3 regions of the Oceanisphaera ostreae genome follow, and region 3 is predicted to be linked to each of the others. Evidence: predicted binding sites of a transcription regulator. Region 3 holds the regulator's gene; each other region holds the start of a gene.
What was found. Region 3 encodes sigma-54, which starts transcription at its own class of promoters, with help from an activator protein. Its sites were predicted from a motif close to TGGCACNGTTTTNGCTT; they were not measured.
Positions count from the first base shown of each region.

Region 1: the regulator sigma-54 is predicted to act here: its motif matches at 1,795-1,811, upstream of ACFQ1C_RS04050 (flagellar assembly protein T N-terminal domain-containing protein).
Region 2: the regulator sigma-54 is predicted to act here: its motif matches at 1,333-1,349, upstream of flhA (flagellar biosynthesis protein FlhA).

Region 1 is NZ_JBHTJS010000010.1:91,847-95,130, forward strand. It holds gene ACFQ1C_RS04050 (flagellar assembly protein T N-terminal domain-containing protein) at 576-1,727, opposite strand; gene ACFQ1C_RS04055 (FlgO family outer membrane protein) at 2,153-2,707, shown strand; gene ACFQ1C_RS04060 (LPP20 family lipoprotein) at 2,697-3,092, shown strand.
Region 2 is NZ_JBHTJS010000003.1:37,709-40,992, forward strand. It holds gene flhA (flagellar biosynthesis protein FlhA) at 1-1,296, opposite strand, end outside; gene flhB (flagellar biosynthesis protein FlhB) at 1,654-2,790, opposite strand; gene fliR (flagellar biosynthetic protein FliR) at 2,791-3,284, opposite strand, start outside.
Region 3 is NZ_JBHTJS010000004.1:37,244-40,527, forward strand. It holds gene ptsN (PTS IIA-like nitrogen regulatory protein PtsN) at 1-236, opposite strand, end outside; gene hpf (ribosome hibernation promoting factor) at 239-526, opposite strand; gene ACFQ1C_RS01875 (RNA polymerase factor sigma-54) at 549-2,003, opposite strand; gene lptB (LPS export ABC transporter ATP-binding protein) at 2,053-2,778, opposite strand; gene lptA (lipopolysaccharide transport periplasmic protein LptA) at 2,784-3,284, opposite strand, start outside; gene lptC (LPS export ABC transporter periplasmic protein LptC) at 3,280-3,284, opposite strand, start outside.

The DNA.
Region 1 (3,284 bases), on a different contig from region 3:
TGACGTTCCTTCGCGGGAATGACGCCAGAACCACGCCTGTTAAGCGGCATTACTTAAACAGTAAGACTAACGATCTCTTCGCCATAAAATACACGCCTCTTTATTTATGAGAAGCACAGAAAAATAGAGATCAAATCTGAAAATGTATTTTTGTAAATTGGTCTCTTTTAGGCCGTGCCACCATTATTGTACGAATGAATTCGCCCCTACAAAAAACAAGGATAGAAAGGGGTCATCCTCACGCACGTCAGGATGACGCACTACAGCCGTCATCCTGATGAACATCAGGATCTCGCTTTTGACCTTTAAAGACGAAACAAGATACCGGAACGCGTCCGGTATGACGGCAGAAATTCGGTGTTTCTTGTAGGCTATCGCTTTAGCTGATAGTCCGTCCCCGCCTACGCGAGGATGACGTTCTTTAGCGGGATTTAAAAAACATCCTGCTCCGCAGTCCCAGCAGCTAAAGCGCTGGCTACAAACTAGTGTTGAGTTAAATGTTTTCATTCAACACTCAGCAATATTCTTTAGCCCTTTGTTTAGCTGGGTGCTTGGCGCCGGGCGCTGTGTTTACTTTAATGTATTGCCGTCATGATGTCGCCTGGGGTGATGCGTACTTGTTTTGCTTGATTATCCGCTGGTGTGAGTATGCTGTAATCGGTATGGCTTTGCCGCACGACAAATTGTACCTTGGTAGAGGTTTCACTGTAATAACCGGGCTGCAGCTGGCGGCGATTAATAAGGGTGAAGCGATCGCCCGGTTGAATGCCTGATTGCCGGCCTAAGTCCATTAAGATACCTTCTTCAGACTGCTGCAAGATATGGCCGATGGCCTTCATGCACGACTGAGCATTGGTAATATCTCGGGCAATGCGTTGTAGCAGCTGGTCGACGGGCTGCCCGTAGCTTGAGTGCCAAAACTCTTGTGCTAGTACTTTTACCTTAGCGTGTTTGCTATAAGCCCACGGCGCTTCTACCTGATAGCGTTGCTGTACTAAGCGCTCGCCTGTGAAGCTGTCTTCTAGCGTAATTAACAGGCTAAACTGACGTGGCATGTCACTAAAGCGCCATTTCACCCAGTCGCCTTCTGCCATGCTAATGTCATTGATCACGCCACTTAACAACAACCTAGACTGCTGCTGTTTGGCTAGTACATCTCCGCCTTGGCGCAGCCCTGGGCTGCGAGGCAGTTGGCGGTCTGTGATCACTTGATAGGGCAGTTGTGTCATTAGGTTGACGCTGGGTGTGAGGTGGTGCGCGAGCTTTGCAGTAACAGCGGTGCCTAAGTCAAATATTTGACCAAAACGAGCCTGTTCGGGATATTGCAGCACAAAGTTACTGAGGGTAACGCCTGGGTTATAACGACCGTTACATTGTGGTGTTACTTGTTTATTCGGCCAGATATCGGCTCTAAGGGTTAGCCACAGTCGGCCTTGCGCTCGCCGTTCTTTAAGAACCACATAATCCATAAGCTCACCCTGAGCTGCAATATCAAGCTGCTGCTCAGAAAGCGCGCCGTTAGTAACCGACTGCACAGTGGTCAGTGATGCTCCGGCTTGTAGCAGCGCTTCAGTTAGCGCTTGTTCCAACGCTTGCTGGCGGGCAGTTTCGGGGCCTAAGCTTAATGGTGCTGAGCCTTCGGTCTGATACCAGTTGGCGTTAGCTGTTAACGGCAATGTCAGCGGCAGCAGTAGAAGCAACGAGGGCAAAAGGGCTTTTATTGACACTGGATCATCCTGTGTTAAGACGGCTGTTTCATAAAAGCACAGCGTCGATCAATTATGGGCAAGGATTATGCAAAAACCTTGCCCATTAAATAAAATATTATAATGTAAATGCATAGTTTTTTTACACTCGTTATTTTTATTAACAAACGAAGATGTATTATGGAGGAAATAAAATTAAAGCTTATTGTTTAGCAGCCGATAAGTTATTGATACCACTAATTTTAGCGAGTTATACAATGATAAAACCTTTTTTTCTTGTTGCCATATTTGGCTTGACTGCCTGTACGTCAACAGAAAGGCCAGTCTTTGATCCTCATCATCATTATCTGCCTCATGATCATGCGTCTCACTACATTCACAGTAAGCCTCGGGGTCCTTTAGTACAGGCAAACTTAGCGCCTCGACATATTAGAGATGGTGTGCCAATGCGGATGCGTGCTGGTGCTCGCAGTGTCTATCTGCCGCCCTCTGAACCGTCAGCGGTAGAGGGGCAAACTTTACTGCAACAGCATATATCGGCGCTTGCTTTTCGTCTGCTGTCCAGCGCGCATAATTTAAATGGACAAGCAGGTATTGCGGTCAGTGGTTTTGTTGATCAACAGGACTATGAGAGTCAGAGTAACTTTAGCCGCTTACTCTCCGAAACCATGATGTTTCAGCTTAATCAATACGGCTTACGGGTTGTTGATTTTAAAACGTTGCCTTTTATTCGCATTACTCCTCAGGGTGACGTTAGCACCAGCCGTGACTATCGCCAGCTAAGCGCACAGTTGGATGCACGTTACTTGTTGCACGGTACCGTAAGTGAAACCACCGGTGGTCGTTTAATTAATGCGCGTTTAGTTTCTATTGGCGATAATAGTGTGGTGGCCAGTGCTCAGCATTATATTCCTGAGTATTTAGTAGCTGGTATGTTAAACGCTAGGGGTCCACAACCGCGAGTGATCACCGCTGCAGAACGGAGCCGTTATGCGAAGTAAGCTTTGGCTACTGTTATTAGTGACTTTAGCTGGGTGTAGCAGCCAGCAGAATGGAGCTAATTCGGCTAAAAATCATCTTTATGCGGTGGGGTATGCGCCCATTAGCTTGCAAAACCCGGCGGATCATCAACAAAAGTTATTACATGCCATGCGTGCTTCTAAAATGGATGCCTATCGTGAGCTAACCGAGCAACTGGGTGGCGTTATGTCTTCTAGTTCAAGCACTATGAACAGCAATATTTTGCAAGATGGCACCGTGATAAACAGCAGCCGCGGCATAGTACGTGGCGCAAAAGTAGTGAACAGCTACCCCGACGGCGATATGTACATTACCGAGTTAGAGTTAGATCTAAATGTGTATGAAAAACTACGGCGCGGGAAGTGACCGAAACGGCAATGCTGAGTGTTGAATGTTGAAATACAGAGGTGGGAGAGCAGTTATCCTTTATTCAAAATATGGATACCCTACAAAAGACACCGACCTTGTAGCCTGCGCTTTAGCTGCAGGGACTGCGGAGCAGGATGATTTTAAATCTCGCGTAGGAACGTCATTCCCGCGAAGGCGGGAATCCAGAAA
Region 2 (3,284 bases), on a different contig from region 3:
GGCGGTACCTGAGCTCACCCCCATCATGGTAATTTGATATTGATTAGGGCCCAGGTCTAAATTGTCACGAATATGCACCGCGGGGATCAAAAAGCCCAACTCTTGAGAAAGTTTTTTGCGCACCCCTTTAATGCGGCTTAACAACTCGCCGCCTTGGGCCTGATCAACCAAGCTTATCAGCCGGTACCCAACTTCAAGGCCAATGGTATCCACTTGCACTACATCGTCCCAGCCCAGCTCTTTCACTTCATTACTGGGTAAATTGGGGGCATCGGCTTGCTCGACCACTTCTTGTGCCACGCGTTTGTTACGCTTGGTGGTCCACCAAGCGGCAAATGCAGACAAACCGCCTAATAACAGAAAGGCGAAGTGCGGCATGCCAGGCACCAAGCCCATGGTGATCAAGATACCGGCAGCAATCGACAAAGATTTGGGGTTATCAAACAACTGGCCCAACATGGCTTCACCCATGTCTTCGCTGTTGTTTTGACGAGTTACGATAATAGCGGCGGCAATCGACAGCATCAAAGAAGGTATTTGCGCCACCAAGCCGTCACCGATGGTGAGCAAGGTATAAATTTTTGCCGCTTCACTAAACGACAGCCCATGTTGGGCCATGCCGATAATAAAGCCACCAACAATATTGATAAACAGGATCATGATGCCGGCAATGGCATCCCCTTTTACAAACTTAGAGGCACCGTCCATAGAGCCATAAAAGTCAGCTTCTTGGGTCACGTCGGCGCGGCGCATTCTGGCTTCATCTTGGTTGATTAAGCCGGCGTTTAAGTCTGCATCAATCGCCATCTGCTTACCCGGCATGGCGTCTAGGGTAAAGCGCGCGCTTACTTCAGCAATACGGCCCGCACCCTTAGTAACCACGGCAAAGTTGATGATCATCAAAATCAAAAACACGATTAAACCCACCGCGTAGTTGCCGCCGATAACCACATTACCAAAGGCCTCAATCACATTACCGGCCGCCCCCTCGCCTTCGTGACCTTCAAGCAACACCACTCGTGTTGAGGCTACGTTAAGCGCCAAGCGCAGCAAGGTAGCGACTAATAACACGGTCGGAAAAGCGGCAAAATCCAGTGGCCGTTTGCTATAAACCGCCACCATTAAGATGACCAAAGCTAAGGAGATATTAAAGGAGAATAGAATATCGAGCAGCAGTGCAGGAATGGGCAACACCACCATGCCCAGTGCCGCCAGCACCAGCAAAGGCGTACCCAAGCCCTTACTAAACCATGAGTTCCAAGGCCCCAGCCGTTGAATATTATCCTTAAATGCCATTACCGCTACGTTATGCAAAGATTGATGGCTAAAAGCATGCAATAAACAAGCCACTTAATTGACAGCGCCCGGCGCCCAGCACCAAGCTAAAGATAAATACCGACTTGGGTTAGTCTGGTATTTTCCGCCGTCTTACCGGGCTAGCCCCGGTATCTCGTATTAAGTCACTAAAAACCTAAATCGAGATCCTGACGTGCATCAGGATGACGGCATAGGAGATAACACCCAAACCAACCCGCATATTCAACTTTTGCTAAGGTCTAATCTCAGCCTTTACCAATAAAATCCCTTTCAGATTTGATCTCTATTTTTCCGTGTTATTCCGTGTTCTTCCGTGTATTCCGTGGCAAAAAATCTTTAAACCTTAAACTCATCGGGTATGGGGAGGTCTTCTTTTAGCGGAACAGGGCGTGTACCTTGGCCTTTGCGCCAACTATTTAACTGAAATACATAGGCTAGCACTTGAGCTACGGCCACAAATAGGCCGTCGGGGATCTCACCGTCAATTTTGGTAGAAAAATAAATCGCTCGGGTTAACGGCGGAGAGGAAATAACAGGTATTTCATATTCACGGGCAATCTCGCGAATTTTAAGCGCCACTTCATCCATGCCCTTGGCCACCACCTTTGGGGCAGCCCCAGGAGTAAATTTGTCATAGCGCAGCGCCACCGAAAAGTGGCTAGGGTTAACCACCACCACGTCGGCTTCGGGAACATCACCCATCATGCGCCGGTTAGCCATTTCTTGCTGCATGCGACGAATACGCCCTTTTACCTCAGGCTTACCTTCGGTATTTTTATATTCATCTTTAATTTCTTGTAGCGTCATTTTCAGCTGTCGGGTGTGATTCCAAATTTGAAACGGCACATCAATGGCGACTATCGGCAGCAATGCCATGCATAATAGTAGCCCCATATACAGCACCAACTCTGTGGCTTCCACCATCGCAGAGCGCAGCGTTTCATTGCTTAAACTCAAAATATTATCGAGCTGGCTCATTAATATAGAAATAGATAGGGTGGCAATAAATACTACTTTAGCGACAGACTTCAGTAGTTCTACCATAGATTGCACGCCAAACATGCGCTTTAAGCCTTTAGCCGGGCTCATTTTATTCAGCTTGGGCATCATGGCTTGGCTACTAAAGTTAACCCCGCCCAGCAAACTGTTACCCACTAATGCGGCCACCAACACGATAATAAAAAAGCCCAGCAGCGGCCACGCTAATCCCAACATAGAGCTACCCAGGGCTGGCATCATAGATTCGGGGTCGAATAAGGTAGCGCGTTCGATGGTAAAGTTACGCACAAACACATCCGACATCGCGCTCCCTAAGGCGTCGCCCACCATAATTAAGCCAAACGCACCACTGAGTAGTACTGCCGCCGTGCCTAATTCTTTAGATCGGGCTATCTGGCCTTTCTCTCGCGCTTGGCGAAGACGTTGTTCTGTGGGTAGCTCTGACTTTTCCTGACCGTCTTCTGATTCAGCCATTTAGCCTCCTTCACAGGTCAACAGCAAGGTGTCACACATCACCAATTGCAGGCGCTGCCACTGACTTTCAAAATGCCCTAAAAAACCACCCAGCGTCAGCCATAAAATAAACAGACCGCATACCATGCTCACGGCAAAACCAATACTGAAAATATTTAACTGCGGAGCAGCACGGGTCATAATGCCAAAGGTAAAGTTAATCAATAACATCGCCACTATCGCCGACAACGACATAGCCACCGCAGCATAAAACAGCAGGGTTAATAATCCGGCTAAGTTCTGCCAACTTGCCACCGAAATGCCGTTCATTGACACCGGTAAGGTGTCAAAACTCAGCACGATGGCTTCAATCATAATCAAGTGGCCGTTTAGAGCTAAAAAAAGCAAGGTGCCCAACATTAAATAAAGCTGGCCGACCACGGGAGTAGACTGGCCGTTAAGCGGGTCAACCATAGAGGCAAATCCCAAACTGGTTTGCATGGCAATCACTTGAC
Region 3 (3,284 bases):
AACACCGCGGTTGCCCGGTTTTCATCGCTAATACGGCCATGAGGAATGGCAATGCCATTACCTATGCCCGTGGTGCCCATTTTTTCCCGTGCTAACAAGCAGTCAAACAACTGTTGGCTGTTAACGTTAAGGTGCTGGGCTGCCAGCTCGCTGATGATTTCCAGAGCGCGTTTTTTGCTCGTGCAGGGGACGACACTGCGAGTGCAGTCCCTGCTCAGTATGTCGGCGACTTCCATGATTATTTTTGCTTGAGCTTCTCTTTGTGTTTAATGACTTGGCGATCGAGTTTGTCAAACAAACTGTCAATGGCCGCGTACATATCTTCATGCTCGGCGTTGGCGAAAACTTCTCCACCGCTGAGGTGAATTTTAGCTTCAGCCACTTTGTGTAGCTTTTCTAGAGTAAGAACGACGTGTGCGTTGGTCATATGATCGAAATGGCGCTCCAATCTAGAGAACTTGCTGTTGACGTAATCACGCAGCGAGTCGGTAATTTCTACATGGTGTCCAGTCAAATTTATTTGCATAACGTCTTCCTTCTAGGTCTGCCTACATTAGGCGTTTACGCTGATTGGAAGGGGGGATGGCTAGCGACTCTCGATACTTGGCAATGGTCCGCCTAGCCACCTGTATCCCCTGTTCAGCCAATAATTGCGCGATTTTACTGTCACTTAATGGCTTAACTGGATTTTCTGCTCCTACTAGCTTCCTGATTAAAGCGCGAATCGCAGTAGAAGAGCACTCTCCGCCAGTATCTGTGCCTACATGGCTGGAGAAAAAATATTTTAACTCAAACACACCTCGAGGCGTGTGCAAAAATTTCTGGGTGGTTACCCGCGAGATAGTGGATTCGTGCATTTCTACCACTTCTGCCACCTGGTTAAGCACCATGGGCTTCATCGCCTCTGCCCCATACTCGAAGAATGCCTGTTGTTGGTCAACAATACAATTAGCAACCTTGAGCAAGGTCTCATTTCGGCTCTCTAAACTTTTGATAAACCATTTCGCATCTTGTAGGTGATTGCGAATAAATTGGCCGTCTTCTCTACTTTTAGCTCCGGTGGCCATGGCGGCATATGTTTGATTGAGTCGCACTTTAGGCATGGCGTCGATATTGAGTTCAGCAACCCAAACCCCTTTGCGTTTACTCACCACCACATCGGGGATCACATACTCAGAGCTGGACTGCAGTATGCGGTTGCCAGGTCTTGGTTCAAGCTGCTGAATCACCGCAAGCACATCTCTGAGTTCGTCTTCTTTAAGCTTAGTCTTACGCTGCAGAGAGCGGTAGTCCCGGTTGCCAAGTAAGTCCATGTGGTGCTCAATCACCAACAAGGCTTCGCGTAGCCAAGGGGTTTCAACGGGTAAAGACTCCAGTTGAATGCGCAAGCACTCTTGTACGCTACGTGCGGCCACGCCTAATGGGTCAAAGTGTTGAATGCGTTTTAAAACCGCTTCTACCTCGTCCGCCTCAATATGTTGCTCTCCGCCCGTCACACTGGCCAGCAGGTCGTCTATGCCGAGGCTAAGGTAGCCTGCTTCATCAATCGCATCAATGATGGCTAAGGCAATGGCTTGGTCGATATCACTAAAGGGGGTGAGCTGCATTTGCCATAACAGATAGTCCTGCAGGGTTTCGGTGGTTTCCCCTTGGTAGACGGTTTCTTCTATGCCCTCGGGAAGTCCGGCACTGCCGCTACCACCCGCGGATGCGGTATAAATATCATCCCATTGGGTATCCATGGGCAGCTCATCAGACAGCTGATGCTGCTCCATGGCTTTATCAGTGGCTAGTTGCTCATTTTGCTGGGGGGCTACTTCTAATAAGTCTTGGCTTCCTTCTTCCTCTGGCTCTTCTTGTTCGAGCAAAGGGTTATTATCCAAGGCGAGCTGAATTTCTTGCTGTAGCTCTAAGCTAGACAGCTGCAACAATCGAATAGCTTGTTGCAGCTGGGGAGTCATGGTCAGTTGCTGACCCATGCGTAATTGAAGAGTTGGCTTCATCGTTGAAAAAGTCCTTCCATGTCAACCGCTGGGAGCACCGGCGGCACAGCTAAAGGCTGAATTGCTCACCAAGATAGACTTTCTTGACCTGCTCGTTGTTGAGTATCTCTGCAGGTGTACCAGCGGCAATGCGGTGGCCATGGCTAACGATATAGGCCCGTTCGCATACATCGAGCGTTTCACGCACGTTATGGTCGGTGATCAATACGCCTAAGCCTCTGTCTCTCAAGTGCAGTATGATTTTTTTAATGTCGAGCACCGAGATAGGGTCAACACCCGCAAACGGCTCATCGAGCAAAATAAAGCGCGGGTCGGCCGCTAATGCGCGGGCAATTTCAACCCGTCGCCGCTCGCCGCCCGATAGGCTCATGCCGGTGTTGTCGCGAATATGCGTAATATTAAATTCTTCGAGCAGTTGCTCCATTTTTTCTGTGCGTTCGCTGGCGGTTAAATTTTTGCGCGTTTCTAGCACCGACATTAAGTTGTCAGCCACGCTCAGACGTCGAAAAATAGAGGCTTCTTGTGGCAAGTAACCAATGCCCGCTTGGGCACGCACATGCATGGGCTGATGACTAATGTCTTGATCATCGATGGTGATGCTGCCTGCATCACGCTGTACTAAGCCCACTATCATGTAAAAAGACGTGGTTTTACCCGCGCCATTAGGCCCAAGCAGGCCGACAATTTGGCCGGTATTAACGGTTAGGCTAACGTCGGCCACCACTTGGCGTCCTTTGTAACTTTTTTGTAGATTACGGGCTTTTAGGGTAGCCATGGTGTCTATTGAGCCTCTTTGTTGTTCATGTTCTGCAGCTGCTCTGGCAAAAAAATAGTAGTAACGCGGTCTTTACCGCCTTGGCTTTCCGCTTCCATTTGCTCACGGTCGATGTAATAGCGGATACGATATCCTGTCACTATATTGTCGTTTTGCTTTATTTGTGCATCTTTCAATAGCGTCATGGTACGCGCTTTCATATCGTAATGAATCTGTTTTGCCTCGGCCTTTATAGGCTGACCGCTGTCTAGGATTTGATAATAAGTGGCCGGTGAACCATAAGCGGTCATGGACTGCAGACCTTTTTCATTGCGGATCACCACTAACTTATTAGCTCGCACATCCATGGTGCCTTGCTTAACCACCACGTTATCGGTAAAGGTCACTTTATTATCCGTCAGCTCGACTAGCTGACGCCCGGCATCTATGGTCACCGGTTGGCTATAATCAGACTCTTTAGCGTGAGCAAGGTTTAGGCTTAATGCCAGCAAACCGCTAATGCTAAG